DNA from 3 places in the Xenorhabdus sp. TS4 genome. Region 1 is predicted to be linked to each of the others. Evidence: riboswitches for the same ligand, from Rfam matches in the RefSeq annotation. Region 1 holds a riboswitch; each other region holds the start of a gene.
The links. A riboswitch is a leader RNA that binds a small molecule or an ion and turns the genes downstream of it on or off. The one in region 1 is predicted to bind thiamine pyrophosphate.

Region 1 (2,275 bases):
TTGCAATGACCACTGATTGGCCGTACCTAAAGGTAACTCCCCTTGTGGTAGCCAAACCCGATTTTCAAGACTGACAATCCACCAGCCTTGTTCTCTACCTATCAGTTTTTGTTGCATAATATCTGTTCCATCATTGGTTATGTCATTATTCCCATGATACTTTGCCCAAAATCACTACAAACAAAGCATACGCCTTTTTATCTTATTTCGTCTTCAATCTTGTTATATTAACCCTGTTTCTGAATACCCTTCTTCAATTAGGAATCACAGTAATGTCAAAGAAAATCGCTGTATTTGATCTGGATGAAACACTGATTTGTGGGGATTCCGGCCGCCTTTGGACGGAATATCTATGGGAAAAAAGAATTATTACCGATCCTCGTTTTATCGAAGCAGATCAAAAAATGATATCTGATTACTGTGCGGGTAAGCTGGATATGCAGAAATATCTGGCTTTCAGTTTACAGGCACTCCAACAAATTCCTGCTGAACAAATAGATATCTGGTTGGCCGATTTTGTGGAAACCAAAATCAAACCCATTTTTTATCCTGCCGCCAAAAAACAATTGGCTATTTACCAACAGCAGAACATCCCAATCATTATTATTTCCGCTACCGTTTCTTTCATAGTTAAAAAAATCGCGGCTGCATTTGGCATCCAGACAGCAATGGGTATTGATATGGTAATGAAAGCGGGGTGCTATACTGGCGATATTCAGGGAATTGTAACCTTCCGTGAAGGCAAAGTTGCCCGCCTGCAACAATGGCTTGAAGAACAAAACTTATCCCCACAACATATCTCATTTTATACCGATTCCATAAATGACTTGCCAATGTGTTTATTTGCTGACGAAGTCTTTACTATTAACGCAGATAATAAATTGCAATCAGAAGCTGAAATACGCGGTTGGAAACAGTTGAAGTGGGTTTTATAAAATAATTTAGTGTGCTGTTCCCCAAAACGGGGGTTGTAGTTTTCACAATCCCCTTTATACTTTGGGGTGTTTTTTCTTGTCGGAGTGCCTAGCGTTCAACGTATATCACGATGGACACAGGCTGAGACCGTTAATTCGGGATCCGCAGAACCTGATCGGGCTAATACCCGCGAAGGGAACAAGAGTAATCACCCCGCTGCCAGTCATCGTACATCTATGCAAATACATGTACAGATACCAATCAGCACCAACCATTACTCCCTGCGAGCTCCAGACAAGCAATTTTCTCAACTTAAGCCTGCTCAACAATGAGACAGGCGATAACACAGTCAGGAATTTGCTATGTCTAAGTCCAACAATATCGTTATTTCGGATACTGTTATTCCAACGGCTGATATCTCGCCTAAAATCCAGCCAGCACGGCCCCGTAAGGCTCAAAGAGATGCGGCACAAACATTTATCCATTCCGTTCAAGGGATCACTTTTCCCAATTCAAATCGCATTTACCTTGAAGGCTCACGTCAAGATATTCAAGTACCTATGCGTGAGATCCAACTTTCTCCTACACTCATTGGTGGCACAAAAGAAAATCCCCAATTTGAGGAAAACGAACCCGTTCCCGTTTATGACACTTCTGGCGCTTACGGCGATCCGGCGGCCATACTGGATGTCGAGAAAGGCTTACCTAAACGCCGCCAACCGTGGATTGATGAACGCAATGATAGCGAGCCTGTTTCGGTTCTCAGCTCCGATTTCACGCAACAGCGCCTTACTGATGCCGGACTAGATCACCTGCGCTTTCATCATCGCCCGCATCCACTAAAAGCCAAATCGGGCAAACGGGTTACCCAGTTGCACTATGCACGCCAAGGGATCATCACACCAGAAATGGAATTTATCGCACTACGCGAAAATATGGGGCGTGAACGTATTCACAGTGAAATCTTGCGCCAGCAACATGCAGGGCAAAATTTCGGTGCTAACTTACCGGAAAACATCACACCAGAATTTGTCCGCCAAGAAGTGGCTGCCGGCCGCGCGATTATTCCCGCCAACATTAATCATCCTGAATCTGAGCCGATGATTATTGGTCGTAATTTCTTAGTGAAAGTGAACGCCAATATCGGTAATTCCTCCGTCACATCATCCATTGAAGAAGAGGTGGAAAAACTGATTTGGTCTACCCGCTGGGGTGCAGATACAGTGATGGATCTCTCCACCGGACGCTACATCCACGAAACCCGCGAATGGATACTGCGCAATAGTCCGGTTCCCATTGGTACTGTCCCGATTTATCAGGCACTGGAAAAGGTTAACGGCATCGCAGAAAACCTGACATG
Region 2 (2,275 bases), on a different contig from region 1:
TCACTTTCATTAAATAACCGTCGCTCATATTGCTGAACAACTAGTATTCCCTGCAATTGGCGACGATAAATAATCGGTACACCTAAAAAAGCCCGCAGACTTTCTTCTCTTACTTGGGGAATATATTTAAAACTGGGATGGTCACGGACATCAGCAAGATTAATTAATTCGGACAAACACCCAACTTGCCCCACAACGCCTTCATCAAAGGAGAGGCGAATTGCTTGCCCCTTGGGTTTTCTTAACCCCTTGGTTGCCATCAGGTAATAACATTGCCGTTGATGATCCGCCAAATAAATAGAACAGACATCCGTGTTCATTGCCAGACACGTTTCATTGACTAATAACTCAAGCGCTTCAGACAAATTAGCTGCCATCGCAACCTTTTCGACAATTTCCCGCAAGCGCATGAGCATAGCAATTACCTAATTTTTTCTACGACGATGTAAATAAGGTGAATGGAATAATGAAACCGGCTCCTGTGTTGACATCACAATAGAAGAGAATTCTTTCATCACACGGCGATATACATCTCGTTTAAAAGAAACGACCTGCCGGACAGGATACCAATAACTCACCCAGCGCCAACCATCAAACTCTGGTGTCTTACTGCGCTGCACATTAATATCCGCTTCATTACACAATAACTGCAATAAAAACCAACGTTGCTTTTGCCCGATACAAACAGGCTTTGTATCCCAACGCACCAAACGCTTGGGTAATTTGTAACGCAACCAACTCCGGGTTGAGGCAAGCACCCGTACATCTTTGCGATTTAAACCAACTTCTTCGAACAACTCGCGATACATCGCTTGCTCTGGTGATTCCCCTGGATTGATCCCCCCCTGAGGAAACTGCCAGGAATGCTGCCCATAACGGCGGGCCCACAGAACCTGCCCTTGGCGATTACAAATTACAATTCCTACATTCGGGCGGTAGCCATCATCATCGATCACCAGACTACCTCTCGGTATAACAAATTTAAAAAGATAGCTAATTGTTTCACACTCATCTCAAGCGGTAAACCTAAACCTCTATGATTAGACTTTGCAGACGTAGCCGAAATCTCTACAATACCGCCATCTCAACGGGGTGCGGCTGTCGCAAAACAGTATTGCTGAGAACAAACCCGTCGAACCTGAACCGGTTAGTACCGTCGTAGGGATTTGAGACGCTAATCATTGATATAACAGATGTCATTTTCATTTAGCATCTTCTCAGATCCTTTGCTATCTGCTAATAACAAACATTAGTCATTAATGTATATAATCATCAATATTTTTTAACTATTGATATATGCAACTATAGGAGAGCAAAGTGTTTACGAAATTATTTTCCAGCTTTATGGCTATCAGCCTGCTGTCTCTTTCTACCAGTGTCTTTGCTCAGACAGCTCAGACGAAACCTACCCTGACAGTTTATACTTATGATTCATTTGCCTCTGAATGGGGACCAGGGCCTGCCATCAAAAAAGCCTTTGAAGCAGAATGTGGCTGTGAACTGAAACTTGTTGCGTTGGAAGATGGTGTATCTTTGCTGAACCGTTTGAGGATGGAAGGCAAAAAAACACCCGCAGATATTATACTGGGGTTAGATAACAACCTGATTCAAGCCGCTCAGCAAACAGGGTTATTCACACCGAGTCACGTCGATACCTCAAAATTGAAATTACCCATCACATGGCACAACACGACGTTTATTCCTTACGATTACGGTTATTTTGCCTTTATTTACAACAAAAATACCCTGCCTCATCCACCCAAAAGTATGGATGAATTAATCAATAGCCACCAGAATTGGAAGATTATTTACCAAGACCCACGCACCAGCACGCCAGGCTTAGGACTACTGCTCTGGATACAGGAACTCTATGGCGACAAAGCCGTTCAGGAGTGGCAAAAAGTTTCCAAAAAGACACTCACCGTCACTAAAGGCTGGAGTGAAGCCTATGGCCTGTTTCTGAAAGGTGAAGGTGATATGGTGCTGAGCTATACCACATCACCTGGCTATCACATTATGTCAGAGAAAAAAGATAACTACGCCGCCGCTATCTTCAAGGAAGGACATTATTTGCAGATTGAAGTGGCCGCTCAAGTGGCCTCAAGTAAACAGCCAGAACTGGCGCAAAAGTTTATGAATTTCATGCTCTCTCCGGCATTTCAGCAAGTCATTCCAACAACTCAATGGATGTATCCCGTTATTGATATCCCGTTGCCTGATGTTTTCAAACAACTTCCTGTTCCTGAGAAATCGCTGCAATTCAACGCAGATGATG
Region 3 (2,275 bases), on a different contig from region 1:
TGGTGAATTCCATTTTTAATAAAATATTATTTCTGTATTTTCTCCATAATTCAGAATAAGAGTGTTTATACTCTTTTTTGGGCAATGTAGTTTCATTTTAGACTCTAACAACTCCAGCAAAATGTACTTTATGAGATTAATAAATCGTATGAGAAAGATCATATGGATGAATAGTAAAAAATCATCCTACAAATATTATAATTGAATAATATTTAATAAATGATAAACAAAAAGTAAGTTGGTTACATGTAAAACGACTATATTGTCTGTTCAAAAATAATAAGTGAAATTAGCTATAATTTTTATAGTTATCTAAAATGAATTTTGCATAACGATAACTCTCTGGTCTACACCATAATAGATATGGAAAACAGTATTATGTATTAGTCTTATTAAAGGTATTTATTGGAGTGAACTTTTCTTTTTATGTGAATTCATGAGGTTATGTGACTTAAAAATTATTGAGTAATTTCAAATAAGAATAGAGATTAAGGATTTTAAATATGTGCGTTGGCTCGAGCACCTGAAAAAAATGGCTTGCGATTATATAAAGAGTATGTGATAAAACACATGGGTAAACGAAGTACTGTTCTGTTAATAAATAACAGCAACTAATACTGGTTTGTTTATTTTTATGCCAATAGGCTAATAAAGTGATTCAAAGGAAATTTTTGAAATGGCAAAAATCACTGGTACTGTGAAGTGGTTCAACGAGTCTAAAGGTTTTGGTTTTATTACTCCAACTAATGGTAGCAAAGATGTATTTGTACATTTTTCTGCAATTATGAAAGATGGATTTAAAACATTATCTGAAGGCCAACAAGTTGAGTTTGAAATTCAGGATGGCCCTAAAGGTCCTGCTGCTGCAAATGTCACAACTTTATAGTAATAAATTTAATTTGGCTGGTATCTAATTACTGGCTAAATCTATTTATCGTTAGTTTGGTTTTAATATCTGACGGTAACCTATTGCAAATATCACTCTATTGGAGTACTAATAGGGTGATTTTTATTTTGACTCGGGGCGTTCTTTACTGAACTGAGAAGTACCCGTATTACCTGATCTGGATAATGCCAGCGTAGGGAAGTCATGGTATCTCTTATTCCGATACCGCTTTTCTTTAGCTGGTGGTAGGAATCACCATAATGAGAATTAACTCACTGACTATCGCAGGAACCGATCCTAGCGGTGGTGCCGGCATCCAGGCCGATTTAAAAACCTTTTCCGCGCTTGGGGCTTACGGTACGACAGTTGTTACTGCGTTGGTTGCACAAAATACACTGGGCGTACAATCCGTTTATGAGCTTGATCCCCTTTTTGTTGCTGCTCAGTTAGAATCAGTACTTTCAGATGTCAGGATAGACAGCACCAAAATTGGTATGTTGTTGAATGCAGCCAATATCGCTGTAATAGCAGAGTCGTTTCATCGTTATCCTATTCCCTACATTGTATTGGATACAGTCATGGTGGCGAAAAGCGGTGATCCCTTGTTATCACCGGAGGCCATTACCGCAATGGTAGAGCAATTGCTGCCACTTGTTTCTCTGATCACCCCTAATTTGCCGGAAGCGGCAGCCATATTGAACAGTGATCTTGCTAATACTGAAGATGAAATGTTACAGCAGGGCAGAGCATTACGTTCAATGGGATGTCAGGCGGTTTTATTGAAAGGCGGACATTTGAATAATGAGGAAAGCCCGGATTGGCTTTTTACCCCGGAAGGGGAGTGGCGTTTTACCGCACCCAGAATAAATACATGGCATACTCATGGGACTGGTTGTACTTTATCTGCGGCACTTACTGCATTGCGTCCACGTTATTCTGATTGGCAAAGTACGTTACCGGTTGCCAAAACATATTTACAAAATGCGCTGATACAGGCGGATAGTTTGCAAGTTGGTCATGGCATTGGACCCGTCCACCATTTTCATCAATGGTGGTGAATTTTTGGATAATGGGGATGCAGAGATCCCCATTTTGAACGTACTAAATCTAATTGATTAGGCGATGGTAATTTTCTTATCGAGATAAACATCCTGTACGGAGTGGATTAACTCAACGCCCTCTTTCATCGATTTCTTGAACGCCTTGCGGCCAAGGATCAATCCCATCCCTCCGGCACGTTTATTGATAACGGCAGTGCGGACAGAATCACTTAAGTCATTGTTCCCAGAAGCACCACCTGAATTGATTAATCCAGCGCGTCCCATATAACAGTTAGCAATTTGATAACGAACGAGATCAATCGGATGTTCGGTGGTCAAATTGCTATAG

Region 2: linked by a shared signal. The riboswitch ahead of thiB (thiamine ABC transporter substrate binding subunit) and the one ahead of thiC (phosphomethylpyrimidine synthase ThiC) in region 1 are both predicted to bind thiamine pyrophosphate.
Region 3: linked by a shared signal. The riboswitch ahead of thiD (bifunctional hydroxymethylpyrimidine kinase/phosphomethylpyrimidine kinase) and the one ahead of thiC (phosphomethylpyrimidine synthase ThiC) in region 1 are both predicted to bind thiamine pyrophosphate.

What each region holds. Positions count from the first base shown of each region.
Region 1 covers NZ_NKHQ01000001.1:63,065-65,339, forward strand. The annotation lists gene nudC (NAD(+) diphosphatase) at 1-117, opposite strand, end outside; gene Xets_RS00215 (HAD family phosphatase) at 273-935, shown strand; TPP riboswitch at 1,006-1,130, shown strand; gene thiC (phosphomethylpyrimidine synthase ThiC) at 1,278-2,275, shown strand, end outside.
Region 2 covers NZ_NKHQ01000005.1:62,712-64,986, reverse strand. The annotation lists gene ptsP (phosphoenolpyruvate--protein phosphotransferase) at 1-416, opposite strand, end outside; gene rppH (RNA pyrophosphohydrolase) at 426-956, opposite strand; TPP riboswitch at 1,079-1,183, shown strand; gene thiB (thiamine ABC transporter substrate binding subunit) at 1,318-2,275, shown strand, end outside.
Region 3 covers NZ_NKHQ01000082.1:56,285-58,559, reverse strand. The annotation lists gene cspC (cold shock-like protein CspC) at 677-886, shown strand; TPP riboswitch at 1,011-1,103, shown strand; gene thiD (bifunctional hydroxymethylpyrimidine kinase/phosphomethylpyrimidine kinase) at 1,147-1,944, shown strand; gene fbaB (class I fructose-bisphosphate aldolase) at 2,002-2,275, opposite strand, start outside.